4 regions of the Bradyrhizobium sp. Crot121 genome follow, and region 1 is predicted to be linked to each of the others. Evidence: predicted binding sites of a transcription regulator. Region 1 holds the regulator's gene; each other region holds the start of a gene.

Region 1 (7,431 bases):
GAGCACCATGCGTTGAAGAACATCAACCTGACGCTCGGCACCAACCGCGTCACCGCCTTTATCGGCCCGTCCGGCTGCGGCAAGTCGACCCTGCTCCGGATCTTCAACCGGATGTACGACCTGTATCCCGGCCAGCGCGCCACCGGCCAGTTGATGCTGGACCAGACCAACATCCTCGACCCCAAGCTCGACCTCAACCTGCTGCGGGCGCGGATCGGAATGGTGTTCCAGAAGCCGACGCCGTTCCCGATGACGATCTATGAGAACATCGCCTTCGGCATCCGCCTTTACGAGAAGATCTCGAAATCTGAAATGGACGGCCGCGTCGAGAAAGCGCTGCGCGGCGGCGCGCTGTGGAACGAGGTCAAGGACAAGCTCAACGCCTCCGGCCTGAGCCTCTCCGGCGGCCAGCAGCAGCGCCTCTGCATCGCCCGCACGGTTGCGGTGCGGCCCGAAGTTATCCTGTTCGACGAGCCCTGCTCGGCGCTCGATCCGATCTCGACCGCCAAGGTCGAGGAGCTGATCCAGGAATTGTCGGAGGACTACACGATCGCGATCGTCACGCATAACATGCAGCAGGCGGCGCGCGTCTCCGACAAGACCGCGTTCATGTATCTGGGCGAACTGATCGAGTTCGACGACACCAGCAAGATCTTCACCTCGCCGAGCGATCGACGCACCCAGGACTACATCACCGGCCGGTTTGGTTGAGGAGGGACATCATGGCTTCTGAACATACCGCCAAGGCATTCGACAGCGATCTTCAGGAACTGACCCGTCTGGTCGCAGAGATGGGCGGGCTGGTCGAACGGATGATCACCGAATCCGTCGATGCGCTGATCCGCCGCGACGTCGCGCTCGGCAAGCGTGTCGTCGCTTCCGACATCGAGATCGACAGCCTGCAGCGCGTGATCGAGGAGCGCGCCGTGCTGACGATCGCCCGCCGCCAGCCGATGGCTGTCGACCTGCGCGAGATCGTCGGCGCGATGCGGGTGGCGACCGACCTCGAGCGGATCGGCGACCTCGCCAAGAACATGGGCAAGCGCGTCGCCGCGCTGGAGAACGACTTCCAGCCGCTGAAGCTGATCCGCGGCCTGGAGCACATGACCGACCTCGTGCTGTCGCAGGTCAAGTCCGTGCTCGACGCCTATGCCGCGCACGATCTGCCGGCGGCGATGAACGTCTGGAAGAGCGACGAGGAGGTGGACGCGATCTGCACCTCGCTGTTCCGCGAGCTCCTCACCTACATGATGGAAGATCCGCGCAACATCTCGTTCTGCATCCACCTGATGTTCTGCGCCAAGAATATCGAGCGGATCGGCGACCACGCCACCAACATCGCGGAAACGGTCTTCTACATGATCGAGGGTCAGCAGATCACCGACAAGCGGCCGAAGGGGGATATGACGACGTTCGCCACGACCGTTCCGGGCAACTAGAGCAACATCCGGAAAGTCGACGCCGGCTTTCAGCCAAGATCCTGCTCAAACATCAAAGGAAGAGTGGGATGACGATTCAAGCAGAGAGTCATCCCGCTATAGGAGAAGCCAAGCCGATGAGCGCACGCATTCTGGTGGTCGAAGACGAAGAAGCGCTGACGACGCTGTTGCGCTACAATCTCGATGCAGAAGGCTATGATGTCGAAACGGTCGCCCGTGGAGACGATGCGGACACAAGGCTCAAGGAACGTATTCCCGACCTTGTCGTGCTCGACTGGATGCTGCCGGGACTCTCCGGCATCGAGCTGTGCCGCCGTCTGCGGGCGCGGCCGGAGACCAAGCAGCTCCCGATCATCATGCTGACCGCGCGCGGCGAGGAAAGCGAGCGCGTGAGGGGGCTGGCGACCGGTGCCGACGACTACATCGTCAAGCCGTTCTCGGTGCCTGAACTGCTCGCGCGGGTGAAGGGCCTGTTGCGCCGGGCAAGCCCGGAGCGGCTCGCCACCGTGCTCACCTATGGCGACATCGAACTCGACCGCGAGAAGCGCCGCGTCGCGCGCTCGGGCCGCCCGATCGATCTCGGCCCGACCGAATATCGCCTGCTGGAGTTCTTCCTGGAGCATCCCGGCCGCGTGTTCAGCCGCGAGCAGCTGCTCGACAGCGTTTGGGGCCGCGACATCTATATCGACGAGCGCACCGTCGACGTTCACATCGGCCGCCTGCGCAAATTGCTCAATCCCGGCCGCGAGCAGGACCCGATCCGTACCGTCCGCGGCGCGGGCTACGCGCTCGATGATCGCTTCGCGAAGGCCGAGCAGTCGTAAACCGGCGACCTCAATCCGTAGCCCGGGTGCAGCGAAGCGTAACCCCGGGGAAATTTGGACCCGCCGATACAGCGTTCCCGGGTTGCGCTGCGCTCCACCCAGGCTACGATCTGTCGTCGGCTTACTTGCCTTGTGACGGCTTGACCGTCGGACGGCGGCGGTCAGCCGCCGGCTGGTAGGCGATGCGGGAGTGGTGCGCGCAATAGGGCAGGCCGGGAAGCGCCTTGCCGCCGCAGAAGAAGAATTCCGGGCTCGAGGGATCGCCGACCGGCCAGTGGCAGGTGGCCTCGTTCAATTCGAGCAGCGACAGCCGCTGGCTCATCGGCACCACATTGTCGTAGGCGATAGGGTCCGCTTCCACCTCCACCTCGAAGGCGTGGGCGAGCGCGGTGTTGCCGCGGGAGACCGGACGCGCCACGCGCATCATCGGCTGTGCGGGACGCGCCTTGCGCTGCCGCGGCGCGGCTGCAGCAGGACTCTTGGCGCGGCCCGAGAGGCCGAGCCGGTGCACCTTGCCGATCACCGCATTGCGGGTCACGTTGCCCAGTTCCGCAGCGATCTGGCTGGCCGAGAGGCCACCTTCCCAGAGCTTTTTCAACTGCTCGACGCGTTCGTCGGACCAGGTCAATACCGTCATCGCATCTTTCCCTTCGCGTTGCGCCGGCCGATCCTGGGACAGCGCTGCGATGCCTAATCTCAAAAATCCCTGCGGGCAGAATCCCTTAAGGCTCGCCGGGCACGAAAACCGCACCCGAACGTGTACGCCGCACACAAAGGACTCTAAGGGATCAAAACTGCCGCACGAGATGTCGTACCCGACAGGCTAGACGCTACAATATGGCGTGACTCTGGCGCAAGAGTCCGCGCCTATGCGTCCACATGTTCCGACATTTAGGGATTGCAATCGGGCTTTTCCACCACACCGGAAAACTGCGGATTACCGGCACTTTGCAGCGCAGCCTGGCGGCTTCGTGGCGATTGACAGCACCCGCCGCGCGCATAGAATGCCTTCACGTGCCGCCCTGCAAAGGCGGCACGTTTTGTTTTCGCTGGATGAGCTCCAGCCGCGTGTCTGCATCGCTGCACGCCGCCGGGGCTTGTCTGAAAGGCTTGTCTGAACCCTTCAGTGATCGCCATGACCGACCGCGCCACGTCGCATCTGCTTCCCGTTTTTGCCAGGGCCGATCTCGGCTTCGAACGCGGCGAAGGCTGTTGGCTGATCTCGACCAAAGGCGAGCGTTATCTCGACTTCACCTCCGGCGTCGCGGTGAACGCGCTCGGCCATGCCCATCCGCATCTGGTGAAGGCGCTGCAGGAACAGGCGACGAAGCTCTGGCACATGTCGAACCTGTTCAAGAGCCCGGACGGCGAGAAGCTTGCCGCGCGGCTGTGCGAGCAGAGTTTTGCGGACTTGGTGTTCTTCTGCAATTCCGGCGCGGAAGCGATGGAGGGCGTGATCAAGGTCGTGCGTCACTATCACTTCTCGAAGGGGCATCCGGAGCGCTACCGCATCATCACCTTCGAAGGCGCCTTCCATGGCCGCACGCTCGCGACACTCGCCGCGACCGGCGCCGCTAAATATCTCGAGGGCTTCGGCGCGCCGATGGACGGCTTTGATCAGGTGCCGCATGGCGATATCGAAGCGGTGAAACGCGCGATCGGTCCAGAGACCGCAGGCATCCTGATCGAGCCGGTGCAGGGCGAAGGCGGCGTGCGCTCCGCGCCGCCGGCCTTCTTCAAGGCGCTGCGCCAGCTCTGCGACGAGCATGGCCTATTGCTCGCGTTCGACGAGGTGCAGACCGGCATGGGCCGCACCGGCGATCTCTTCGCCTACAAGCGCATCGGGGTCACCCCTGACGTGATGTCGCTGGCCAAGGCGCTCGGCGGCGGCTTTCCGATCGGCGCCTTCCTTGCGACCGCGGAAGCTGCGTCCGGCATGACGCCGGGTTCGCATGGCTCGACCTTCGGCGGCAATCCGCTCGCGGTCGCGGCCGCCGGCGCCGTGCTCGATGTGATGCTGAAGCCCGGCTTCTTCGATCACGTGCAGAAGATGTCGCTCCTGCTCAAGCAGAAGCTCGCCTCCGCGGTTGACCGCTATCCGTCCATTCTCGCCGACGTGCGCGGCGAGGGGCTTCTGATCGGCGTCAAGGCCGTGGTGCCCTCGGGCGACCTCGTCAACGCCCTGCGCGAGCAGAAGCTGCTCACAGTCGGCGCCGGCGATAATGTGGTGCGATTCCTCGCGCCGCTGATCGTCAGCGAGGCCGAGATCGAGCACGCCATCGGTTGTCTGGAGCGCGCCTGCACCGCGCTCTCAAGCGGACCGTCGAAGAAGGCAGCGGGATGATGAGCAAGGCGCCCCGTCACTTCCTCGACATCAACGAAATGTCGCTCAACGAGCTGCGCGCCATGCTGGCCGCCGGCGCCGCCATGAAGGCGAGACTGAAGGCGCATGAGCGGGCCACGAAGCCGCTCGAAGGCAAGACGCTGGCGATGATCTTCGAGCGTCCTTCGACCCGCACGCGAGTGTCGTTCGACGTCGGCATGCGCCAGCTTGGCGGTGAATCGATCATGCTCACCGGCGCCGAGATGCAGCTCGGCCGTGGCGAGACCATCGCCGACACTGCGCGCGTGCTGTCGCGCTATGTCGATGCGATCATGATCCGCATCCTCAACCACGATGCGCTCTTGGAGCTCGCCGCGCATGCCACCGTCCCCGTGATCAACGGGCTGACGCGCCGCTCGCATCCCTGCCAGGTGATGGCCGACCTGATGACGTTCGAGGAGCGTCGCGGTTCGATCGAGGGCAAGACCGTGGCGTGGACCGGTGACGACAACAACGTGCTGGCGTCATGGGCGCATGCCGCCGAGCGTTTCAAGTTCGCCCTCAATATCGCGACGCCGCCGCAGCTCGCGCCGAACAAGGCGATGCGCGACTGGATCAAGGCGACCCAGGCGCCGATCGTGCTCGGCAACGACCCAGAGGAGGCCGTGCGCGGCGCCGACTGCGTCGTCACCGACACCTGGGTGTCGATGGGCGACAAGGACGGCGAGCACCGGCACAATCTGCTCCGACCCTATCAGGTCAATGCCAAGCTGATGTCGCTGGCGAAGCCCGATGCTTTGTTCATGCATTGCCTGCCGGCGCATCGCGGCGAGGAAGTCACCGACGAGGTGATCGACGGTCCGCAATCGGTGGTGTTCGACGAGGCCGAGAACCGCCTGCATGCGCAAAAGGGCATTCTGGCCTGGTGTTTTGACGCGGTCGCGTAAGCGCGCCGCCAAGATAGCTGTCGTCCCGGCCAAGCGAAGCGCGAGCCGGGATCCATAACCACCGATGTGAGTTGTTGCATCAAGCTGCGGCCCCAGCTTTTCACAATGCTCACATCGGTGGTTATGGATCCCTGCTTTCGCAGGGATGACGGCTAACAACGATAGATGTGAACCCCTTTCGTTTCGCCTCTCAAGACCCCAGATAGAGCGCCATGGTTTCACAATCCCCCGACATCAAGATCACGGAAACACCGACCCGGGCGCCATCGGCCGTGCCGGTCGACGACGCGGTGCTGCCATTCGAGGTCGATGCACTCGATCTGCGTGGGCGGCTGACGCGGCTCGGTCCCGCCCTCGACGACATCCTGCACAAGCATGATTATCCGCCTGCGGTCGGCAAATTGCTCGGCGAGGCGATCGTGCTGACGACGCTGCTCGGTTCATCCCTGAAGTTCGACGGCCGTTTCATCCTGCAGACCCGGACCGACGGCCCGGTCTCGTTCCTGATCGTCGATTTCAAGGCGCCCGATCGGCTGCGCGCCTATGCGCGCTACGATGCGACGCGATTGCAGGACGGGCTCGACTCCGGCGCGCTGCTCGGCAAGGGCCATCTCGCGATGACCATCGACCAGGGGCCGGACATGAGCCGCTATCAGGGCCTGGTCGCGCTCCATGGCGGCAGCCTCGAGGACGCAGCGCATGAGTATTTCCTGCGCTCGGAGCAGATCCCGACGCGCGTGCGCCTTGCAGTCGGCGAGGAATGGCGCGGCGGCGACGGCGGCAAGGTTCGCTGGCGCGCCGGCGGCATGCTGCTGCAGTTCCTGCCGAAGGCGCCGGAGCGCGCGCGGCAGGCCGATCTGCACCCCGGCGATGCGCCCGAAGGAACGGCCGCCCATGAGGTTCCGGAAGACGATGCCTGGGTCGAGGGGCAGTCGCTGATCGGAACGGTCGAGGACGTCGAACTGCTCGATCCGGATCTGTCGGGCGAGCGGCTATTGTACCGCCTGTTCCACGAGCGCGGCGTGCGCGTGTTCACGCCTCTGCCGCTGCGCGCGCAATGCTCCTGCTCGCGCGAGGCGGTGTCCTCGATGCTGAAAAGCTTTACGGCGAAGGACCGCGCCGACATGGTGAAGGACGGCAAGGTCGTCGTCACCTGCGAGTTCTGCTCGTCGGTGTACGAATTCACGCCGGAAGAGGCCGGGGTGGAGTAGGGCGCTAAACTCCGCGTGTCATGGCCGGGCTTGACCCGGCCATCCATCTCGCCTGAAAAATTCTGTCGAAGAGATGGATCACCGGGTCAAGCCCGATGATGACGAGCGCGAGCGCTCGTCAATTCAACACCCTCTTCCCGTCCGGGCTGTCGAGCGAAAATGTCGGCACGTCGATCTCGAACCGTTCGCCGCTTTCGCTCACCATCTGGTAGCGGCCGCTCATGAAGCCGGATTCGGTCGGCAGCGGCACGCCCGAAGTGTATTCGAAGCGCTCGCCCGGCGCGAGCACCGGCTGTTCGCCGACCACGCCCTCGCCGCGCACTTCCTGCTGGCGGCCGGTGGCGTCGGTGATGAGCCAGTATCGGGTGCGCAGTTGCACCGTCTCGGTGCCAGAATTGGTGATGACGATGGTGTAGGACCAGAAATATTGCCGGTTTTCAGTCGACGAACGTTCCGGCAGGAAGTTCGGCTCGACGGTGACTTCGATGTCGCGGGTGACGGCGCGGTACACTTTTCCGGTCTCCTCAACTCGCATCATAGCCAATAAGTCCGTCGGAACCAATCGTCGCACTTGGTGACGAAGTTGGGCGGTTTCTGTTTTTCATCCCCGTTTGACCATAGTTCCGCTCTAAAGGCGCGAGGATCCGCGTCAATCCCGTATCTTGTCCGCAAGTGGCGGGCGGATAT
Region 2 (7,431 bases), on a different contig from region 1:
GACTGCCGGAAGCCGGTTTGTGGCGTGGCACGCGCGAAGCGTGGCCGCGTCTTTTTTACGTCTAGACGAGGAGACAGGCGATGCCGAAGGGTACCGTCAAGTGGTTCAACCCGACCAAGGGTTATGGGTTCATCAAGCCGGCCGTCGGCGACAAGGACGTCTTCGTCCATATCTCGGCGGTTGAGCGTGCGGGACTCTCTACGCTCAACGAAAACCAAACGATCGAGTACGACCTGGTGGAGAACCGCGGCAAGGCATCCGCGGAAAACCTCAAGGTCTCCTAGACTCCATCACGATCCACTCAGGCAATCATGATTGCTACCCCCGGCATCACCCCGGGGGGATTTCTTTATGGCGTCAGATGTAGCGTTGCACTATTTCGCCGCGGGCGAAATCAGCGTGCCGGATAGCTTTGCGCTCTCCGCGGTCTTGCAGACATCGCCCTCCAGCCTGAGCCGGCCTGCCGCAAGCAGCCGCAGCGCTTCCGGATAGATCTGGTGCTCGATCTGGATGACGCGGGCCGCCAGCGTCTCCGGCGTATCGTCATCGGCGACCGCCACCGCGCCCTGCACCACGATCGGCCCGGCGTCGGTCTCCGGGATCACGAAATGCACGGTTGCACCCGAGATCTTCACGCCGGCCTTGAGCGCCTGACCATGCGGATCGAGGCCGGGGAAGCACGGCAATAGCGACGGATGGATGTTGAGCATCCTGCCGTACCAGCGCTGCACGAATTCAGCCGTGAACAGCCGCATGAAGCCGCCGAGGCAGATCAGTTCGACGTTCTTCTCGTCGAGCGCACGCTGCAGCATCGCCTCGAAGCCGGCGCGGTCCTTGCCGAACGGCTTGCTCTCGATGACGATGGTCGGAATGCCGCTCGCGCTGGCCTTGGCGAGACCCGCGGCGTCGGCGCGGTTGGAGATCACCACAACGATCTCGGCCGGAAAGCCTTCCGCCTTCGCGGCCTCGATCAGCGCGACCATGTTCGATCCGCGCCCGGAAATCAGGATGGCGACTTTGCGCTTCATTGCGAAAGATCGAGATGGCCGTTGTAGACGACGCGATGATCGCCGGTCGCGTGGATCACCTCACCGAGCAGCGTCACGGTCTCGCCGCTTTCGATGAACACCTCCATGACGCGCTCGACCGCATCCGCTTTCACGATCGCGATCATGCCGATGCCGCAGTTGAAGGTGCGCAGCAGTTCGAGCTCGGCGATGCCGCCCGCTTCCGCCAGCCATTTGAACACCGGCAGCACCGGCAGCCGGGCCAGATCGATACCGACGCCCAGATGCTTCGGCAGCACCCGCGGAATGTTGTCGGTGAAGCCGCCGCCGGTGATGTGGGCGAGCCCCTTGATCGCCCCGGTCTCACGGATCGCGCGCAGGCACGATTTGACATAGAGCTTGGTCGGCGCCAGCAGCGCGCCGCCGAGCGTCATGACCGGCGAGAACGGCGCCGGCGCGTCGAAGCTGACGCGCGACTGCTCGACGATCTTGCGCACCAGCGAAAATCCGTTGGAGTGAACGCCGGAGGAAGCAAGGCCGATCACGGCATCGCCGATGGCGATATCCGGCCGCGGCAAGAGCGTCCCGCGTTCGGCGGCGCCGACTGCAAACCCGGCAAGGTCGTAATCGCCGTCCTTGTAGAGCCCCGGCATCTCCGCGGTCTCGCCGCCGATCAGCGCGCAGCCGGATTCGCGGCAGCCCTCGGCGACACCCGCGACGATCGCGGCGGTCGCCTCCGGGTCGAGCTTGCCGCAGGCAAAATAGTCGAGGAAGAACAGCGGTTCCGCGCCCTGCACCACGAGGTCGTTGACCGACATCGCCACCAGGTCGATGCCGATCCCGTCATGCAGCCCGGTCTCGATCGCGATCTTGACCTTGGTGCCGACGCCATCGGTCGCGGCCACCAGCACGGGATCCTTGAAGCCGGCCGCCTTCAGGTCGAACAGACCCCCGAAGCCGCCGATCTCGGCGTCTGCGCCGGCGCGCGCGGTGGCGCGGACCATCGGCTTGATCAGATCGACCAGCCGGTTGCCGGCATCGATGTCGACGCCGGAATCCGCGTAAGTGAGGCCGTTCTTGCGCTCGGTCATGCAAAATTCCAGTTGAAGACGGCTGGTTACGAGGAATTCCGCCCCCGCGCAATGGCTCGCAAGGCGGCAGGCGGTATACTATGTAGATAACAGCCGGCTCAGCCCCCAAAAGGGCCGAATCTTCCGTGAATTCAGGCCGGTAGCCGGGAAGCGACCGAGTTGAGCATACCCAATATCATCACGCTGGGCCGCATCATTCTGGTGCCGGTCATCGTCTGGGCGATCGTCTCCAGCCAGATGGAAATCGCGTTTGCGATCTTCGTGATTGCCGGCGTCAGCGACGCCGTCGACGGTTTCCTCGCCAAGCGCTTCAACATGACGAGCGAGCTTGGCGCGCTGCTCGATCCGCTGGCCGACAAGGCGCTGCTGGTGTCGATCTACGTCGCGCTCGGGATCTGGGGCGCGGTGCCGCGCTGGCTCGTCATCCTCGTGGTCTCGCGCGACATCATGATCGTAGCGGCTGTGATCGTGTCCTGGCTGTTCGACAAGCCGGTCGAGATAAAACCGCTGATGGTCTCGAAACTTAACACGGGGGCTCAGGTTGCCTTCGCAGCCCTGGTGCTGGCCTCGCTCGGTTTCGGTTTCCAGCCAAGGCCTTACGATCTGATCCTGATGGGATTTGTCACCATCTTTACTTTGGTTTCCGTCTCCCTCTATCTCGTGGAGTGGGTGCGGCACATGAGCACGATCGAAGCGCGTTAGAGCGTAAAGAGCGTTTTCGCGCGAAGTGGGCACCGGTTCGCGTAAAGAAAACGCGTCAAGAGAACGGAAGTCCCGGAGAGTTTGCGTGGCAGGTAGCGTTCACCCTCGTCAGCTTGCGTTGGCGTTGCCGCATGCGGAGAGCCTGACCCGCGACGACTTCCTGGAGGGAACGGCGAATGAGGCCGGCCTTGCTCTGATCGAGAGCTGGCCCGACTGGCCGAACCGCATCATGCTGCTGGTCGGCCCCGAAGGAGCGGGCAAAAGCCACCTCGCCGCGATCTGGGCCGAGCGCGCCGGCGCGCGCTCGACAGCGGCGCACGCACTGTCGGCCGAGACCGTGCCGGCGGACCTTGCGACCGGTGCACTCGTGGTCGAAGACCTGAACCCGCACGGCTTCGATGAGCGCGCGATGTTTCACTTGCTCAATCTTGCCCGCCAGGACGAAGCCTTCGTGCTGATGACCGCTCGCATTCCGCCCTCCGCGTTCGAGATCGAATTGCGCGACCTCCGGTCACGGCTGCGCGCGGTACCGGCCGTGTCATTGTTGCCGCCAGACGATCTCTTGTTTCGCGGCCTGATCATCAAATACTGCACGGACCGACAGATGACCGTAGACGAATCACTGGTGAGCTATCTCGCCAGCCGGATCGAGCGTTCCTACGCCGCCGCCCGCCAGGCGGTGGAGCTGCTCGACACCGAGGCGCTGCGGCTCGGCCGGCCGGTGACGCGGGCGCTGGCAGCGGAACTGTGGCGCAACGCCTGATCCCTGTGACTTGACGGCGCGGGCTTCCGGAACGTCAATGTCATCGAAACGTCATCCACTTATCACAGGGTTTGCGTTGCATTTGCTTAAGTGGCTCTGGGCCTGAACTCGAATGGATCGAGAACTTCATGGAATCGGCACAACCTATTGAAGTACAAGAGAAAGAACAGGTTGCTGAAGGGCTACCGGCGATCGCGACGAGCCCCGAGCGCTTCATCAACCGCGAGCTTTCCTGGCTGCATTTCAATCGCCGCGTGCTGGAAGAGGCCGTCAATCCCGGCCACCCCGCGCTCGAGCGGGTGAGATTCCTGTCGATTTCAGCCAATAACCTCGACGAGTTCTTCATGGTCCGCGTCGCCGGTATCAAGGCGCAGGTCCGTGAAGGCATCCCGGAGCGCAGCCCTGACGGGCTGACGCCATCCGAACAGCTCGTCCTGATCAACCAGACCGTCTCCAAGCTCGCCTCCGACCAGCAGGCGATCTGGAGCGACCTGCGCACGATGCTCTCGGAAGTCGGCATCCAGCTCGTCGACGGGCGAGACGCCACCAAGACGGAGCGGGCCTGGATCGAGGATCATTTCCTCCACAGCATCTTCCCGCTGCTGACACCGCTCGCGATCGATCCGGCACATCCCTTCCCGTTCATTCCCAACCTCGGCTTCACGGTGGCGCTGCAATTGTCCCGGATCTCCGACGGCAAGGCGATGAACGCGCTGATCCGCATGCCCGGCAAGATTGACCGCTTCATCCGCATCCCCAGTGAGGGCCGGCTGCGCCTGATCACACTGGAGCAGGCCACCGGCCTCTTCATCGGACGTCTGTTCCCGGGCTACACGGTCATGGGCCAGGGCGCCTTCCGCGTCATCCGCGACTCCGAAATCGAAATCGAAGAAGAAGCCGAAGACCTCGTCCGCACGTTCGAGACCGCGTTGAAGCGACGCCGGCGCGGATCGGTGATCCGGCTGGAGATCGAGGCCAAGATGCCGGAGGAGCTGCGCCTGTTCGTGCAGCACGCACTCAACGCCGCCGACGACGAGGTTTTCCTGGTCGACGGCGTGCTGGCCATGAACGAGCTGTCGCAACTCACCCGGCTCGACCGGCCCGATCTCGAATTCACCCCCTATGTGCCGCGCCATCCGGAACGGGTGCGCGACCATGGCGGCGATATTTTTGCCGCGATCCGCCAGAAGGACCTGATCGTCCACCACCCCTACGAATCCTTCGACGTCGTGGTGCAGTTCCTGCAGCAGGCCGCACGCGATCCCGAGGTCGTCGCCATCAAGCAGACGCTCTATCGCACCTCGCAGAATTCACCGATCGTGCGCGCGCTCGCGGAAGCGGCTGAGGCCGGCAAGTCGGTCACGGCGCTGATCGAGCTGAAGGCCCGCTTCGACGAGGAAGCCAACATCCGCTGGGCGCGCGACCTCGAACGCGCCGGCGTGCAGGTGGTCTACGGCTTCATCGAGCTCAAGACCCACGCCAAATTGTCGATGGTGGTGCGCCGCGAGGGCAGCAATCTTACCACTTACGTCCACACCGGCACCGGCAACTACCATCCGGTGACCGCCCGCATCTACACCGATCTCTCCTACTTCACCTGCGATCCGGTCATCGGCCGCGACGCCGCGCGCGTGTTCAACTACGTCACCGGCTATGCCGAGCCGAGCGACATCGAAAAGATGGCGGTGTCGCCGCTCACGCTGCGCAAGCGCATCATCGAGCACATCCAGGGCGAGATCGGTCACGCGCGTCATGGCCGGCCGGCCGCGATCTGGATGAAGATGAACTCGCTCGTCGACCCCGACATCATCGACGCGCTCTATGAAGCATCGCAGGCGGGAGTGCCGATCGAGCTCGTGGTGCGCGGCATCTGCTGCCTCAGGCCGGGGTTATCAGGACTTTCCGAGAACATCCGCGTCAAATCGGTGATCGGCCGCTTCCTGGAACACGGCCGAATCTATTGCTTCGGCATGGGATATGGGCTGCCCAGCGCGAAAGCGGCTGTGTATATCTCCTCTGCCGACATGATGCCGCGGAACCTCGACCGCCGTGTCGAGGTGCTCTGCCCGCTGCAAAATCCCACGGTGCATCAGCAGGTTCTCGAACAGATCATGGTCGCGAATCTGAAGGATACGGAGCAGAGCTGGCGATTGTTGCCCGATGGATCGTCAACGCGTATGAAGGCCGCGAAAGGCGAAGAGCCTTTCAACCTTCATAATTACTTCATGACGAATCCGAGTCTGTCGGGCCGTGGAAAGTCTCTCAAGGAATCTTCACCGCGCCGTCTCACTCGCCGCAACGAGCGCTAGAGCGTTTTCGAGCGAAGTGGACACCGGTTCGCGTGAAGAAAACGCGTCAAAACAACAATCTAGAGCTTCGGTTCTGATTCAATCAGAACCGAAAATGCTCTAGCCACCACAAGGGGACTTTCCGGTGAAGCGACCGCGCAAGCGCGCTACCAGCGTCGCTGTCATCGATATTGGCTCCAACTCGGTGCGTCTCGTGATCTACGAGTCGCTGTCACGTAACCTCACCACGCTGTTCAACGAGAAGGCGCTGTGCGGTCTCGGCCGCGAGGTGCAGAGCACCGGGCTTCTTGCCGAGGATGCGGTCGCAAAGGCGCTGACGGCGCTGCGGCGGTTTCGCGCGCTGTGCCGGATCCAGAGGGTCGGCCGCGTCTATGCGATCGCGACCGCCGCCTGTCGCGACGCCAGGAACGGTGCCGATTTCATCGCCGAGGCCGAGCGCATCTGCGGAACGCGGATCGAGATTCTATCAGGCCCACGGGAAGCCAAGCTCTCCGCCCTGGGCGTCGTCTCCGGCGTGCACAAGCCCGACGGCATCGTCGGCGATCTCGGCGGCGGCTCGGTCGAACTGATCGACGTCAAGGGCAATCGCGTCCACAGCGGCGTGACGCTGCCGCTCGGCAGCCTCGCGCTGCAGGACCTCTCGCACAAATCGCTGAAACGCGCCGAGCGCATCGTCCGCAACGAACTGTCCGAGGTTCCGCAACTTAAGGCGGGCCGCGGCCGCAATTTCTACGCGGTCGGCGGCACCTGGCGCGCGCTGGCGCGCATTCACATCATCCAGAGCGGCTATCCGCTCAAGGTGATGCACGGCTACTCGATTCCCGCCGCTGACGCGCTCGATTTCGCGCAGCGCTTGCGCCGGCTGGCGGCCGCCAATTTGCTCGCCAATATCGAGGCTGTGGCCGACGCGCGGCGGCCGCTGCTCACCTACGCCGCGCTCGTTCTTGAATACATCATCCGGGTGGCAAAGCCGAAGACGATCGTGTTCTCCACCTTCGGCGTGCGCGAAGGCCTGTTCTACGAAATGCTGCCGCCAGCCGAGCGCGCCAAGGATGGCCTGATCTGCGCAGCGCAGACCATGAACGGCCTGCTCTCGCGATCGGCACGCCACGCGGAGGAACTGATCGCCTGGACCGATCGGCTGGTGCGCGTCGTGAGGCTGCGCGAGACCGACGAGGACCGTAGGCTGCGCCATGCCGCCTGCCTGTTGTCTGATATCGGCTGGCGGGTGCATCCCGATCACCGCGGCGAGGAAACGCTCAGCCTCATCACCAACGGCAATTTCGGCTCGATCACCCATCAGGGCCGCACCTTCGTCGCGCTCTCGGTATTCTACCGCTACGCCGGCCTGAGCTTGGAGAACGAACCGCCGGAAATCGTCCAGGAGATGGTGCCGCACACGATGCTCGAACGCGCGCGCCTGCTTGGCGCCGCGTTTCGCGTCGCGCACCTGATCTCGGCGGCACGGCCCGGCGTGCTGCCGGCAACCCATTTCCGCACCGACGGACGCAAACTCATGCTGGTGTTCGAGCACCGGATGGTCGATCTCGTCGCCGACC
Region 3 (7,431 bases), on a different contig from region 1:
GTGGAAGGAGGTCTCGCTGGCTGCACCGCTGCCAGACTGGACCCGGCTGCCGTCGGCCAAGCAATGGCTGGAGAAGCACAGCGTGGAAGCGGTGACACGCAGTCGCTTCGATGAGTTCCTGAAGCAATCGCCGGGCGCAGCCAAGCTGCAGACGGACGCCGACAAGGAGGCGCTGTTCAAGCAGTTCCAGGCCTGGGAAGCGGAGAACAATGCCCGCGCGCAGGTGCGCACAGGCGAGAAGCGCTAGCTAGATCTCCTCGGCCGTCTCGATGCCGCGCTTCAGCGCGGCACGGGCGGCTTCGCGGTGCTCCGGCGTGATGTGGCTTGCGACCATGCGGATCGCGGTCGCCAGGATCGCAGCATCATCGGTGAAGCCGAGAACCGGCATCACGTCCGGCACGAAGTCGAACGGCAGGACGAAATAGGCGATGGCGCCAAGCAGCGCCGCCTGCACATGGCGCGGCGTCTCTTTGTCGAAGGCGCAATAATAGGCCGCCAGTAGATCTTCGGCGAAAGGCAGTTTCGCCGCCACCCGCTTCAACTTGATCCAGAAACGCCGTCGCACGCTCTCGCGGTCCTGCGCCAGCCCATCGGCCGGCTCGAAAGCGACAGTGTGTTCGGATGATGTCATCGGAAGAAGCTCCCTCGGACCACAGCCGCCAAACGGTCCCGCGACCCCTGACGCAAAAGGTGGGGACCTCCCGCCTGCCCTGCAAGATCATCCAAGGAGAAGTCGCCTCTCTCAGCCAGCCTGCTTGGCGATCGCCTCCATCGCCCTGGCCAATTCGATGTCGCGCGCCGTGACGCCGCCGGCGTCATGGGTTGCGAGCACCACATCGACCGTCTTGTAGACGTTCCTCCATTCCGGGTGATGGTCGCGCTTCTCCGCGATCAGCGCGACGCGCGTCATGAAGCCGAAGGCCTCGTTGAAATCCCTGAACGTGAAAGTCTTGGCGATCGCCTCACGTCCCGGCACCTCGGACCAGCCGGATAGTTCCTTCAGCGCCGATTTCCGCGGTTCCGCCGATAACCGTCCTGCCATGGCAAATCTCCACTTCACTCGTTCACACCCTAACACCGGCAGCCACCAGCGGGATCCATGCTCACGACGCGGCCGCAAAGCGCGTCCTATCGCCGCTGGTAACCATGACGGGATTGTAACCTAGCTGCTGCCGGAATTTTGTTACAATGCAAAGGATAAACGCGTCGGCGGGATGACCCAGAACCTCAAACGGCTGTTTGCGCGATCGATGACCGAGCCTGACTTCGTCGCCGCTCCAGCTTCGCCTCCGCCGCGTTCGGCGCGGCGTCGGCTGAGTTTCGTGATGATTGCCGGCGCGCTTGCCATCATCGGCGCACTGGCCGCCGGCTATTACTTCGCGATGCGGCCGGTGAACTTGAAAATCGCGGTCGGGCCCGCCAACAGTGACGACCTCAAAGTAGTCCAGGCGCTCGCCCAAGCCTACAACCAGGGCAACAGCCAAATCCGGCTGCGTCTGATGCAGACGGACGGCGCGGTAGCGAGCGCCGAGGCGCTGGCCGGCGGCAAGGCCGACCTCGCCATTATCCGCGGCGATCTGGATGTCCCCAAGAATGCGCAGGCGGTGGCGACGCTGCGCAAGAATGTCGTGGCGATCTGGGTGCCGCCGCAGGGCAAAGGCAGGGGCAGGAAAGCAGCGCCAAAAATCACCAAGATCGCGCAGCTCGCCGGCCACCGCGTCGGTGTCGTCGGCCGCACGCCCGCCAACGTCAACCTCTTGAAGGTGATCCTGCAGCAATATGGCGTCGACCCCGCCAAGGTAGAGATCGTCCAGTTTCCCGCCAATGAGACGGCCGAGACCATCAAGGGCCAGAAGGCGGACGCCTATCTCGCCGCCGGACCCGTCAACAGCAAGATCACAACCGACGCGATCGCAGCTTCGACGCGCGGCACGCCGACCTTCCTCGCCATCGACGCGGCGGAAGCGATCGCGCAGAACCATCCCGCCTATGAAGCCTCGCAAATCCCCGCCGGCTCGCTCGGCGGCGTCGACCGCCCTGCGGACGAGGTCAAGACCATCAGCTTCTCGCACCATATCGTGGCGCGCAGGGGCATTTCCGAATCGACCATCGCCATCTTCACCCGACAGCTGTTCTCGATCCGGCAGTCGCTGAAGAACGATTTCCCGCCGGCCGCCAGGATCGAGACGCCGGACACCGACAAGGACGCCACGATTCCCGTGCACCCTGGCGCTGCGGCTTTCGTCGATGGCGACGAGAAGACCTTCCTCGACCGCTACAGCGATTACATCTGGTGGGGGCTGATGCTGGTCTCCGCAATGGGTTCGGCCGGCGCCTGGTTTGCCGGCTACCTGAAGAAGGACGAACGCAGCATCAACACGTCGCAGCGCGACCGGCTGCTCGACATGCTCGCTGCCGCGCGCCACAGCGATTCGATGGAAGAACTCGACCAGATGCAGGCCGAAGCCGACAACATCCTGCGCGAAGCGCTGACCTGTTTCGAGCACGGCGGAATCGAGCAGGGCACGCTGACCGCCTTCAACATCGCGCTCGAGCAATTCCACAATGCGGTCACCGACCGCAAGCTGCTGTTGATCAGCATGCCGCAAAACCTGCAGCGCGCCAGCGCGCAATTCCGGGCGGCAGGGACCGCTTAGCCAAGGCGGGACGCAATCGGGTTCGCTTCAGTTCCCTGTTTGCGGGGCACGCGACCTCTCCTCCGTCATTCCGGGATGCGCCGAAGGCGCAGGCCCGGAATCCATCGGGCCGCAAGCGACGTGGATGAATGGATTCGGGGCTCACGCTTCGCGTGCCCCGGAATGACGACCAGATGCAATTTCTCTGCGATCACGTGGAGATGGCCGCCGTAATCGCTTCGTCATAGAATCCTTCTAGGTCTGTTGCGACATTTCGGCGCATCCGGCGCCGGACCGACGGAGGCTTGCCATGACGATCAGGATTTCCCGCCGAAAGTTCCTCTCTTCAGCCGCTGTCGGCGCCGGCGTCATCGCGATGCCCCACCTCTCCCGCGCCGCCGACCGGCCGGCCGTCACCCATGGCGTGCAGTCCGGCGACGTCGGAGTTGACGGCGGCGTGGTCTGGGCGCGCGCCGACCGGCCGTCGCAAATGATGGTCGAGGTCGCGACGACCGAATCCTTCAAGGACGCGCGCGCACTGCCGCCGATCGCGGCCCTGCCCGAAAGCGATTTCACCGCCAAGATGCTCCTGGAAAACCTGCCCGCGGGCCAGGACATCTTCTACCGCGTGCGCTTCCGCGACCTCGCCCATGTCAACGTCCTCGGCGAGCCCGTAACCGGCCGCTTCCGTACCGCGCCCGCCGACCGGCGCGATGTCAGCTTTGTCTGGGGCGGCGACGTCGCCGGCCAGGGCTGGGGCATCAATCCCGACGATGGCGGCATGTTCACCTTCGCCACCATGGCCAAATACAAGCCGGATTTCTTCCTGCATTCCGGCGACACCATCTATGCCGATGGCGTCATTCCGTCCGAGGTGAAACTCGCCGACGGCAAGCTCTGGAAGAACCTCACCATCCCGGAGAAGGCCAAGGTCGCCGAGACGCTCGACGAGTACCGCGCGGCGCACAAGTACAACCTGCTCGACGAGCATGTGCGCGGCTTCAATGCGGAGGTGCCGATCTTCGTGCAGTGGGACGACCACGAGGTCACCAACAACTGGTCGCTGTCGAAACAGCTTCCTGCCGCCTACAAGGAGCGCGACATCAACGTGCTGGCGGCGCGTGCGGCGCGCGCCTTCCACGAGATGTATCCGATGCGCGAAAGCATCGTCGAGCCGGGACGCGTCTATCGCACGCTCAGCTACGGACCGCATCTCGACGTATTCATGCTGGACGAGCGCAGCTATCGCGGACCCAACGGGCCAAACCAGCAGACCAGCTACGGTCCCGATGCTTATTTCCTTGGCCCGGACCAACTCGCCTGGCTGAAGCGCGGACTGCTCAACTCGCGCGCCACCTGGAAGGTGATCGCCTCCGACATGCCGCTCAGCCTCATCGTCTATGACGATGCGGCCAACAGCAAGGGCTCCGAAGCGTTCGCGCAAGGAGACGGCCCGGCGCGCGGCCGCGAGCTCGAGATCGCCGAGATCCTGCGTTTCATCAAGACCGCCGGGATCGTCAACACCGTGTGGCTGACCGCCGACGTGCACTACGCCGCCGCGCACTATTACAATCCGAACAAGGCGCAGTTCCAGGACTTCGACCCGTTCTGGGAATTCGTCTCCGGCCCGCTGCATGCCGGCACTTTCGGCCCCAACGAGCTCGACAACACGTTTGGACCCGAGGTGAAGTTCATCAAGGCGCCCGGAGCCGACAAGCAGAACCTGCCGCCATCGGCGGGCATGCAGTTCTTCGGCCACGTCAAGATCGACGGCGCGACCGGACAGATGACAGTAACCTTGCGCGACCGCGCCGACGTCGCGCTGTGGTCGACCACGCTCGACCCGAAGCCGGTGTAACATCGTAACGTAGTGACGTGACGTAGCCCGGATGGAGCGCAATCCGGGACGGTCTATCCGCGAACCCAGGACCCCGGATTGCGCTGCGCTTCATCCGGGCTACGAATCCGAAACCCTCATTCGCAGCGCTGCTTCCAGCGCTTCGGTCGAGCATGGCTTGACCAGGCGCGGCTTGCCGGCCAGCGCAGCGGGAAGCTGGACGTCAGCGCCATAGCCGGTGACGAAGAGATAGGGGATCCGTAGCGCGTCGAGCTCCTCGGCGAGCGCAAAGGTGTTCTCGCGGGCCAGCACGACATCCAGCAGCGCGAAGTCGGGCCGGCGATAGGCGATCATCTGAAGTGCTCGCGCGACGCTGGTCGCTGTCCGCACCGTCTTCACCCCGAAGCCGAGGATCGTGTCCTCGAAATCGATGGCGATGATCGGGTCGTCCTCGACGATCAACACGTCGGAAGGCATGCGGCTGAAGAGGGCCGGTATCATATGCGCGCCAGGTCCTGTTTTGAGGCATTGATCTGATGGTCCGGACATGAGCCGCCAGTCGGCACGCTGCCGGCGCCTCTGAAGCACACCGGCGGTTCCCGCATTGAAACCACCACACTGCGGTCCCGGCGTCTGTTCACTTGTGCACACAACAGGAGGAACGGGTTGACTATCGTCGCGGTTGGTGAGGGGGAGACCCGATGCTTCAACAACGCAGCCAACCGGACAGAGCCGACCGGCCCTTCAACAACCTGTTGCGCCGTCTGAGCGACGCCGATTATGGGCTGATCGCACCGCACCTCGCGCGCGCCGAGGCCAATGCCAACGACCTGCTTTACAGCCCCGGCGACGACGTCGAGACCGTGTATTTTCCCTGCGGGCCCGGCCTCGTCTCCTACCTCGTGACCAACGAGGACGGCCGGGACGTCGAGACCATTCTGGTCGGCCGCGAGGGTGCCGTCGGTGGCATCGTCAGCCAGGGATCTCTTCCCGCCTATACCCGCATCATCGTCAAATTCGGCGGGCCGTTCGCGCGGATGACGGTCGGCAGGCTGGAAGCGGCCAAGCTGAAATCGCCCTCGATCCGCAACGTCTTCGCGCGCTACGCCGATTGCATGCTGGCGCAGATCTTTCAGTCGACGGCCTGTAACGCGATCCACTCGATCGAGCAGCGCACCGCCAAATGGATCATCTCGGCGATGGAGCGCACCAATGGCGATGGCGCTGTGCCGCTCACGCATGAGCAGCTCGCCACCCTGCTGGGGGTGGGCCGTAGCTATGCCAGCCGCGTGATTCAGTCCTTCAAGGCCGAAGGCGTGCTGGAGACGCGCCGCGGCGCGATCCTGGTCCGCAACCACGACGTCTTGCGCCTCCGCTCCTGCCTGTGCAACGAGGCCGTCAAGGACCACTTTGAGGAGGTGCTCCGTGGGGTCTATCCGAGCAAGGAAGAGGAAGCCGGATAGGCATCATGAAATCAGGCTGAATTGCATCCCCGGCCACGGTGCGCCCCCTCTCCCGCTCGCGGGGAGGTGCCAAAGGGTTCCAAAAACGGCGGGTACCCGGCAAACAACGCATTGTTTTTTGGCGGTTTCTGACTATATTGCGCCGCAAACGCGCAAGCTTTGCCCGGTCCCTTTTGGCCGGGCTTGCTTTTTGAGGCGAGCCGCGCCCCGCGAGATTTCAAAGGCTTGAGTGTGATCCGGACCCGGAGGGGCCGTAGTTACCAAAGATCGATCCCGGCTTTCCGGCGAGATCGCTCAAGACCTGTGCACGACTGAAAAGCAGAGCCATGAATCTTCGTAACGTCGCCATCATCGCCCACGTCGACCACGGCAAGACCACCCTGGTGGACCGCCTGCTGCAGCAATCCGGTACGTTCCGCGAGAATCAGAAGGTCGCCGAACGCGCCATGGACTCCAATGATCTCGAGCGCGAGCGCGGGATCACCATCCTGGCCAAGGCCGCATCGGTGCAGTGGAAGGACATCCGCATCAACATCGTCGATACCCCCGGCCACGCCGATTTCGGCGGCGAGGTCGAGCGCATCCTCAACATGGTGGACGGTGCGCTGGTGCTGGTGGATGCCGCCGAAGGCCCGCTGCCGCAGACCAAGTTCGTGGTCTCCAAGGCGCTCAAGGTCGGCTTGAAGCCGATCGTCGTCATCAACAAGGTCGACCGCCCCGACGCGCGACCGACGGAAGTCATCAACGAAGTGTTCGATCTGTTCGCGGCGCTCGATGCCAGCGAGGAGCAGCTCGATTTCCCGATCCTGTACGGCTCGGCCAAGCAGGGCTGGATGGCGGAGAGCCCGGAAGGCCCAAAGGAAGCAGGCATGCAGCCGCTGTTCGATCTGATCGTGCGGCACGTCGCGCCGCCGAAGGTCGAGGAAGGCCCGTTCCGCATGATCGGCACCATCCTCGAGGCCAATCCCTATCTGGGGCGTATCATCACCGGCCGCATCACCTCCGGCATCGTCAAGCCGAACCAGGCTGTGAAGGTGCTAAATGCGGAAGGCAAGCTGGTCGAGCAGGGACGCGTGTCAAAGATCCTGGCGTTCCGCGGAATCGAGCGCACACCGCTCGATGAAGCTGAAGCCGGCGACATCGTCGCCATTGCCGGCCTCACCAAGGGCACCGTCGCCGATACGTTCTGCGATCCCACCGTCGAGACGCCGCTGCTCGCGCAGCCGATCGATCCGCCGACGGTGTCGATGTCCTTCATCGTCAACAACTCCCCACTCGCAGGCACCGAGGGCGACAAGGTGACGAGCCGCATGATCCGCGATCGCCTGATGCGCGAGGCTGAAGGCAATGTCGCGCTGCGCGTCATCGAAGCCGCCGATAAAGACTCGATGGAAGTCTCCGGCCGTGGCGAATTGCAGCTCGCGATCCTGATCGAGACCATGCGCCGCGAAGGTTTTGAGCTCTCGGTGTCGCGTCCGCGCGTCGTGTTCAAGAA
Region 4 (7,431 bases), on a different contig from region 1:
CGGCTGGATCTTTGCCGGACATCAGCTCGGCGCCGGTGCCGCCGCCTTTGGCGCCGGCCTGTCGCGGACGGTCTACGCAAGCTACCTGCCCGCCTTCTTCATTGCCGGCGCGCTCTGCCTCATTGCTGCATCGATCGCGCTGGCGATCAGGCGGCCGGCGCTGAAAGCGGTCGCGGCAGCCGCTTAGAGGGTGGGCAAAGCGCAGCGTGCCCACTTTTTCCTTGCACCGAACGCGGGTGGTGGGCACGCTCCGCTTTGCCCACCCTACAAGTCGCGGCGCGCCTCCAGAGTAACGTCGTCACTCATCACGCAGCTAATACGTGATGGTCGTACGTACACCGACCATTACACCATCCTTGATGCGATGCGTCTGCGTGGGATCGTAGGGATCGACCGCGCCGCCGCCCGGATGCGCAATATATTGAAGCACCGGCTGCAGATAGAAGCCGGGCCTGACCTCATGCTGATAGGTGACCTCGAAGATCGCCTCGTAGTCGCGGATCGGGTATGGCGTTCCGGTGAAGATCTGGATGTCGCGATCGAGAGCGCGGGCGCGGTCGGAGATCCTGGCATAGGTTGCAGCGACGCCGAACCTGTCGTTCGGATGGGCGTCGCTGAAGCCGGTGAACAGGAAGCCTCCGTCGACATAGGCGTTGACCAGGTTGCGATCGGACGGGCTCACCGAGGCCCGCATGAAGAATGCGACGCCCTTGTCCGAACCGGGTGCGGCGCGCGCCAATTGCTGCTCGTAGACCATGAACAATCCCTGGTTTCGGCGCCACCATGCCGGATCGCCGGAGCTGTTGGGATCGGCGAGCGACAGGCCGTCACCCGAAAAGCGCTGATCGGGAAACGACATCATGTGATACCAGCCACCGCCGGTGATCGTCGCCGGCAACCGGCTCTCGCCGATCTCGAACTTGTATTTGAGCTGTCCGATCCACCACGGCGGATCGTTGAGGCGGAACAGAAGGCCGTTGGCATTGGCGATCTGCGCGTCGTCCGCATCCGGCGGTGCCGCACTGCCGTCGAACAGTGCGAGATAGGCGGTGATCCGGTCTGAGAGCGCCGCCTTGATACGGATGCCAGGAACCGCGAGTGGCGGCGACGGCCCGCCCCCCGGCAGGTTGATCCCTGTGATGCCGGGCCAGCCCAGCGCGGAGTTGATGAAGATGTCGTCGTACTGGCTGTCGATGAACTCAATGTCGGAGGCCTGTTGGCCAACGCGGACGGCGAGCTTGCCGCCAAGCAGTTGCTGCTCGATCCAGAGCTCATAGAGCCGCGTCGAGGACAAGGCCTCGACGCCGGAGACCAGCATCAGATTGCCGATATAGCTGCGCGACATGCCATCGCCATGGATCTGGAACACGTTGGCGTGGAAGGTGGCGCCGGTCCAGCCCATCACCTTTTCAAGGTCGATGGTGGTGCCGAGATCGAGACGCCCGGTATAGATCGCGCCGGTACGCATGCCGCCGGAGACGTTGGCGAGCCCCTCGCCGATATAGGTCAGGCTGAACTGGTAGCCGGCATCGGCCAGCCTGTCGCGCAGGTCCTTGTCGCCGCCGTCGGGCTGATCTGCCGCGCGGGCGGCTGCGAGGGCAAGGGCAGTGATCGCCGCGAATGCCGTGACCGCGCGGATGAGCACTCGGTACATGCAATGATACCGCAGCCCGTTATTTGACGATGCCCAGGCGACGCATGATCAGATAGGCAAGGCCCGAGGCGGCGATCAACAGCACCGCGGCCCACAGGAAGCCGCTGTCGACGTCGGTGAGCGGCAGTCCCTTGGTGTTCATGCCGAAGATGCCGGTAACCAGCGTCGGCGGCAGCAGCATCATGGTCACGACCGACAGCGCGTGCAGATGCCGGTTGCTCTCCTCCTCCAGCTTGAAGCGAAGCTCTTCCTCCAGCAACCGGCTGCGTTCGCGCAGCTCGGTGATATCGTGGTCGAGACCGTCGAGCCGCTGTGCGAGCTTTGCGGCATGCAGCCTTAGCGCCGGGCTGAGATTTTCGGGGCTCTTCTGCTCGAGCCGGTGGAACAGGACACGCAAGCCGGCAAGCTGACGATGCAGCCGCAGACAGGTTCGCCGCAACCGGCCGAGCCCGGCCCGCATCTCCGACTTGGTCTCGCCGGACAGCACCCGTTCCTCGATGCCGTCGATCTCGGTGGCGATCTTGTCGGCCATCCGGTCCATAGTGTCGGCGACCTCGTCGATGATCTTCTCAAGCAGCGCCGCCACCGTCGCGACACGATGGCCGCCTTCGAGCACGCGGCGCGTGGCATCCACCGCGCACAGCGCCTGATGGCGGCCGCTGATCAGGAGACGCTCGGTCATCGCGAAGCGAAGGAAGCCGGTTTCCTCCGTTGGGGAGTCGATCTCGCGCACGAGATCGGAGAACACGCCATAGACGCAGTTGTCGATGGTGTGGAGCTGCTGGAAATTGTCATGCGACAGCAAGAGATCGCGCGCCAGCATCGGAAACTGCAGGCCGCCAAGCCATTGCCGGCTGCGACCATCCGCCAGATTGAAATGCAGCCAGAGCCTGCCATCATGGCTGAACTCGATCGGCGCTTCGATGGGCAAGGATTCAGCGGTGCCGTCGCCATGCAGACGGAACGCCCACACCAGGCCGGGGATCACCGGAGTGGCGTCCGCCGGCACGCTGACAATTTTCGCTGGTTCAGCCGACATGACCAGCCCGAAGCTCAACGCGAGACATCGTCAACCCCTGCGCATGCCAGCACATATCAGTGCGGGGCACCTTCCCCACACGCCGGCACGCGACGATTGAATTACGCTTCTGTTACAGTTTGATGTCGCAGTCTACTCCGCCGCGAGACCCGTTGCGACCAGCTCGGCTTCCTTGTTGTAATCGTGCACGACGCGGCCGAACGGCAGCGTCAGATCGGCGAGGAAATGGTGCGCGCCGACCACCCGCCGCACCGGAAAATCCGCAACCGGCGCATTGACGTGCGGTACCAGATGCAGCCGGCCCGGGCCGATCCATGAGCCCTTGACGTTGATGTCGGTCAGGTTGATCGCGACGAGCTGGCAGACTTCGAGACGGCCATCGACTCCCGGGATCATCTTCAGATTAACTTGCGTCTTCGACAGCGTCGCGCGGGTGATGTCGCCATTGCCCGCCATGCTCTCATGCTTGTAGCCCATGGTGCCCATGGCGACGAGCTGGCCGGCGTATTCGAGCGTGCCGGTCAGCGTGTCCTTGACGATCTCGAGCTTGGGATGGGCGTATTTCTTCGGAAAGCCCCAGATCTCCCGGCCCGCCGCAATCGGCGGATCATCGTCGAGGTACATCTGCGAAACAAAATTGACCTCTTCGCCGTGCAAGCGCGCCGGGATCACCAGACCGGACTCGGTATAGCTGCCGAAGCCGGAACTATCAGGCATCTTGATCCATTCGTAGTGCACGATCGGCTGATCAATCGGCTCGAGCGGCTCAGGCAGCCCGGCACGGATCAGCGCGGGATCGGTCTCGTAGGTGATGACCAGGAATTCGCGATTGACGAAGCGGTAGGGTCCTGCGGGATAGCTTGGGCCCGCGGCAGGCATTGACGGAAGCCGCAATAGTTCTTCCCTGCGCATCGCAAATCCCCTGTTTTGCAATTAATGGCCCGAACGCTAGCGACGGACATTGACATTGATATGAGGGATTTCCTTCAGCCGCGTGACCCGAATGTCCCCTTGGCGGCTGTCATCAGCGCGTCACGGGCACACGGAATCGTTGGCGCGCAGGGAGTGCAAGGACATGGATGCGCGTAGCCCACATTTCGACGAACAAGAAACTGCAACCTCCCATCGCGGCTGGCGGCCGGAGCGCTGCGACCGTGTCGCGCTGGTGCTGCAAGGCGGTGGTGCGCTCGGCGCCTACCAGGCCGGCGTCTATCAGGCGCTGCACGAAGCAGGTATCGAGCCGGACTGGATCTGCGGCGTCTCGATCGGCGCGATCAACTCGGCAATCATCGCCGGCAATCCGCCGGAGCGGCGGCTTGAGCGACTGCACACATTCTGGGACCGCATCACCAGCCGCAAGATCTGGCACTACACGCCGGACGGCGACATCTTCCGCAAGGCCCGCAACTTCACCTCCTCGTTCATGACGACGGTGCTGGGCCAGCCCGGCTTCTTCGCGCCCCACACCACCAGTCCATGGTTCAGCCCAGCCGGCGCCAGGACCGCCACGAGCTATTACGATACGGCGCAGCTACGCGAGTCGCTGCTCGAGCTGGTCGATTTCGAGCGCATCAACTCCAAGAGGATGCGGCTTGCCGTCGGCGCGGTGAACGTGCTGTCGGGCAATTTCATCTATTTCGATAACGCGCATGACGAGATCATTCCCGAGCACATCATGGCGAGCGGCGCGTTGCCCCCGGCGCTGCCGATGGTAAAGGTGGGCACCGACCATTTCTGGGATGGCGGCATCGTCTCCAACACGCCGCTGCAGCATCTGCTCGATCAGGTCGACAGCCTCAATTCACTGGTATTCCAGGTCGACCTGTTCTCGGCCCGCGGCGTGCTGCCCCGCGACATCCACGACGTAATGGCCCGCCACAAGGACATCATGTATTCCTCGCGCACGCGCTACAACACCGATATGTATCGCAAGACCCACAATCTCCGCGCCCGCCTCTATAAGGCGCTGTCGAAGATTCCGAACGAGCAGCTATCGGAGGAAGAGCGCCAGCTCCGCGATTCCAACAGCGCCCTGCCGAGCATCGCGATCCTGCAACTGATCTATCAGCAGAAGGCCTATGAAGGCCACGCCAAGGATCACGAATTCTCGGGCACCTCGATGCGCGAGCACTGGATGAGCGGGCATGAGGACACCAAGCGTACGCTGATGCGGCGCGACTGGATCAAGATGCCCGACGCCGGCATCGTGGTCCATGACGTGCACCGCGAGAGCGAGGTGTAGAACTGCCGAAAGGACGCAGGCGCCACGCACTCCCCCTCATCCTGAGGAGCCTGCGTAAGCAGGCGTCTCGAAGGATGGGCCGCCTGTGAGACCCGGGCCTCATGGTTCGAGACGCCGCTACGCGGCTCCTCACCATGAGGGTCAGGCAGCAACTACGGCCTTGTCGACATGTTGCCTGGCGGCCCCGCGGTCCGGATCGGCTCAGCCAAACGCGCGAATTCGCAGAGCAGCGAGCGCGTCCTGCGGGGGTCGATCACCTCCTCCACCCAGAATTTTTCGGCCGAGCGGAATGGCGAGCGCAGCTTGTTCAGACGGTCCTCGATCTCCTTCAGCTTCGCCGCCGGATCGGGCGCTGCCTCGATGTCGGCCCGGTAGGCGGCCTCGATGCCGCCCTCCAGCGGCAGCGAGCCCCAATAGGCCGACGGCCAGGCGTAGCGCATCGAGAAGCGGTTCGCCGGCTGGTGCACCACGCCGGCGACGCCGAAGGCGTTGCGCACGATGATCGTGCACCAGGGCACGGTGCTCTGGTTGACCGCCGCCATCGCGCGCACGCCATGGCGGATGGTCGCGCTCTTCTCTGCCTCCAGCCCGATCATGAAGCCGGGGCAGTCCATCAGGTAGACCACCGGCAGATGGAAGGTCTCGGCGAAATCGACCCAACGCACCACCTTCTGGCAGGCTTCCGCGGTCCACGAGCCGCCATAGTGGAAGGGATCGCTCGCCAGCAGCAGCACCGCCCTGCCCTCGAGCCGCGCCAGGCCGACAATGATCGGCTTGCCGAAATTGGCGCTCACCTCGAAGAACGAGCCCTTGTCGACGACAGCGTCGATGATCGGGCGCATCTTGTAGACCTGCCGGCGATTGCGCGGCACCGCCTTCGTCAGCGATTCCTCTGATCGTTCAGGATCGTCGGTGCAGGGAATGGTCGGCGGCAGTTCGAACACCGATTGCGGCAGATAGGAGAGGAAGCGCCGCGCGCACTCGAACGCCTCCTCCTCGGTCTCGACTGCCTGATCGATCGCGCCGGCGCGGGTCTGGATGTCGGCGCCGCCGAGCTCCTGCTTGGTCAGATCCTGCCCGAGCCGCTTCACCACCGGCGGGCCCGCGACGAACATCGCAGAGTTCTTGGTCATCACCGAATAATGCGTGGCCGCAAGTCGCGCCGCGCCAAGGCCTGCGACCGAGCCGAGCCCGAGACCGACGACCGGCACGCGCGCGAGGTTCGCGGTCGTGTACCAGTACCAGCGCGTGCCGCCGACGCCGCCGGGCAGGTTGGCTGCGCCGCGCGTCTCGATCGTCTTGACCGAGCCGCCGCCGCCGGAGCCTTCGATCATGCGGATGATCGGCAACCGGAAATCATGCGCCATCTCCTCCGCCATCAGCGGCTTGGCGGAGATCGACGCATCAGCCGAGCCGCCGCGCACGGTGAAATCGTCGCCGACCACGACCACCGGACGGCCGTCCACCTTGGCGCGGCCGAACACGCAGTTCGCGGGCGTCAGCTGCTTGAGCTCGTTGTTCTCGTCATATTCGGCGATGCCGGATATGGCGCCGATCTCGTGAAAGGATTTCTGATCGACAATCTTATCGATGCGCTCGCGAACGGTGAGCCGGCCTTGATCGCGCTGTCGTTTTACCTTCTCAACGCCTCCCATCTCCCGCGCGAACGCTTCGCGCCGGGCGAGCTCGTCGAGTTCCGGCTTCCAGTTCATTCCTTTCCTCCGCTTTTATGATCTTGTTATGGTTCACGGCTGCCGGAACAGGTTTTCGCTCGAGCCGGTTATTGAAGATGCTGGCGTCGGCGCCTTCGAGCAGGCTGGCGAGCGCGGCGCCGAGCTGCACCATTTGCGGCCCGACCTCCTTGTGCAGCCGCTTCTCGTCATACATCGCCGACAACAGGCCGATCGTGGTCACGACATAGGTCTGGTATTGCGGCGACCATAGCGGCACCGCGACGCCGTTGATGTGCGGGCTCCAGAGGCCGCAGGCGACGACATAGCCGTGCTCGCGCAAGAGGCGGCGATTGCCCTCGATGCGCGGCTTGAGCAGCTTCGCGCCTTCGGGAATCTCGCGCTCCATCTCCGCGATCAGGGCATCGCCGACCTCGGGCTCGAGCGCAGCCGTATAGGCGTGGCCCGCAGCGGTGGTCGCCATTGAGATCCGGCTGCCGGTGACCTCGTGCAGGCCGAGAGCGTTCGCCGAGCGCGCGTATTCGAGATAGACGAGCTGGAACCTATCGGGGATGACGAAGCCGACGGTGCCGGGCAATTGCTCGGCGACGTCCTGCAGACGCTGACGGATCAGGTTGCGGAGCTGCAGGCCCTTCATCATCGCGGTGCTCATCGCCACCGCGCTAGGACCTATCCGATATTTCTGGTCCCGCGGCAGATAGACGAGCTGGCCCATCCGCGTCAGCGTGTGCGTGAGCCGCGACACCGTCGATCGCGGCAGGCCGCAACGATTCGATATTTCAAGATTACCGAGCCGCGCTTCGTG

What was found. Region 1 encodes PhoB, which activates phosphate uptake and scavenging genes when phosphate is short. Its sites were predicted from a motif close to TGTCATNNANCTGTCAT; they were not measured.
Region 2: AC5ZGW_RS29650 (RNA degradosome polyphosphate kinase) is a predicted target of PhoB. The motif match lies at 3,602-3,618, and genes of this name have one in related genera.
Region 3: AC5ZGW_RS06210 (alkaline phosphatase D family protein) is a predicted target of PhoB. The motif match lies at 2,866-2,882, and genes of this name have one in related genera.
Region 4: AC5ZGW_RS17675 (acetoacetate decarboxylase) is a predicted target of PhoB. The motif match lies at 3,713-3,729, and genes of this name have one in related genera.

Annotation. Positions count from the first base shown of each region.
Region 1 covers NZ_JCAMOR010000006.1:49,382-56,812, reverse strand. The annotation lists gene pstB (phosphate ABC transporter ATP-binding protein PstB) at 1-711, shown strand, start outside; gene phoU (phosphate signaling complex protein PhoU) at 723-1,439, shown strand; gene phoB (phosphate regulon transcriptional regulator PhoB) at 1,556-2,263, shown strand; gene AC5ZGW_RS08555 (GcrA family cell cycle regulator) at 2,385-2,900, opposite strand; gene AC5ZGW_RS08550 (aspartate aminotransferase family protein) at 3,399-4,607, shown strand; gene argF (ornithine carbamoyltransferase) at 4,607-5,533, shown strand; gene AC5ZGW_RS08540 (Hsp33 family molecular chaperone) at 5,746-6,744, shown strand; gene apaG (Co2+/Mg2+ efflux facilitator ApaG/CorD) at 6,863-7,255, opposite strand.
Region 2 covers NZ_JCAMOR010000043.1:53,100-60,530, forward strand. The annotation lists gene AC5ZGW_RS29625 (cold-shock protein) at 81-284, shown strand; gene purN (phosphoribosylglycinamide formyltransferase) at 375-1,028, opposite strand; gene purM (phosphoribosylformylglycinamidine cyclo-ligase) at 1,025-2,098, opposite strand; gene AC5ZGW_RS29640 (CDP-alcohol phosphatidyltransferase family protein) at 2,258-2,800, shown strand; gene AC5ZGW_RS29645 (P-loop NTPase family protein) at 2,886-3,563, shown strand; gene AC5ZGW_RS29650 (RNA degradosome polyphosphate kinase) at 3,692-5,872, shown strand; gene ppx (exopolyphosphatase) at 5,997-7,431, shown strand, end outside.
Region 3 covers NZ_JCAMOR010000004.1:37,304-44,734, forward strand. The annotation lists gene AC5ZGW_RS06190 (TAXI family TRAP transporter solute-binding subunit) at 1-247, shown strand, start outside; gene AC5ZGW_RS06195 (YkvA family protein) at 248-631, opposite strand; gene AC5ZGW_RS06200 (4a-hydroxytetrahydrobiopterin dehydratase) at 743-1,042, opposite strand; gene AC5ZGW_RS06205 (TAXI family TRAP transporter solute-binding subunit) at 1,215-2,657, shown strand; gene AC5ZGW_RS06210 (alkaline phosphatase D family protein) at 2,947-4,494, shown strand; gene AC5ZGW_RS06215 (response regulator) at 4,594-4,974, opposite strand; gene AC5ZGW_RS06220 (Crp/Fnr family transcriptional regulator) at 5,175-5,936, shown strand; gene typA (translational GTPase TypA) at 6,263-7,431, shown strand, end outside.
Region 4 covers NZ_JCAMOR010000018.1:15,458-22,888, forward strand. The annotation lists gene AC5ZGW_RS17660 (MFS transporter) at 1-187, shown strand, start outside; gene AC5ZGW_RS17665 (carbohydrate porin) at 314-1,654, opposite strand; gene AC5ZGW_RS17670 (transporter) at 1,674-2,693, opposite strand; gene AC5ZGW_RS17675 (acetoacetate decarboxylase) at 2,826-3,605, opposite strand; gene AC5ZGW_RS17680 (patatin-like phospholipase family protein) at 3,769-4,935, shown strand; gene AC5ZGW_RS17685 (acyl-CoA carboxylase subunit beta) at 5,088-6,647, opposite strand; gene AC5ZGW_RS17690 (IclR family transcriptional regulator) at 6,577-7,431, opposite strand, start outside.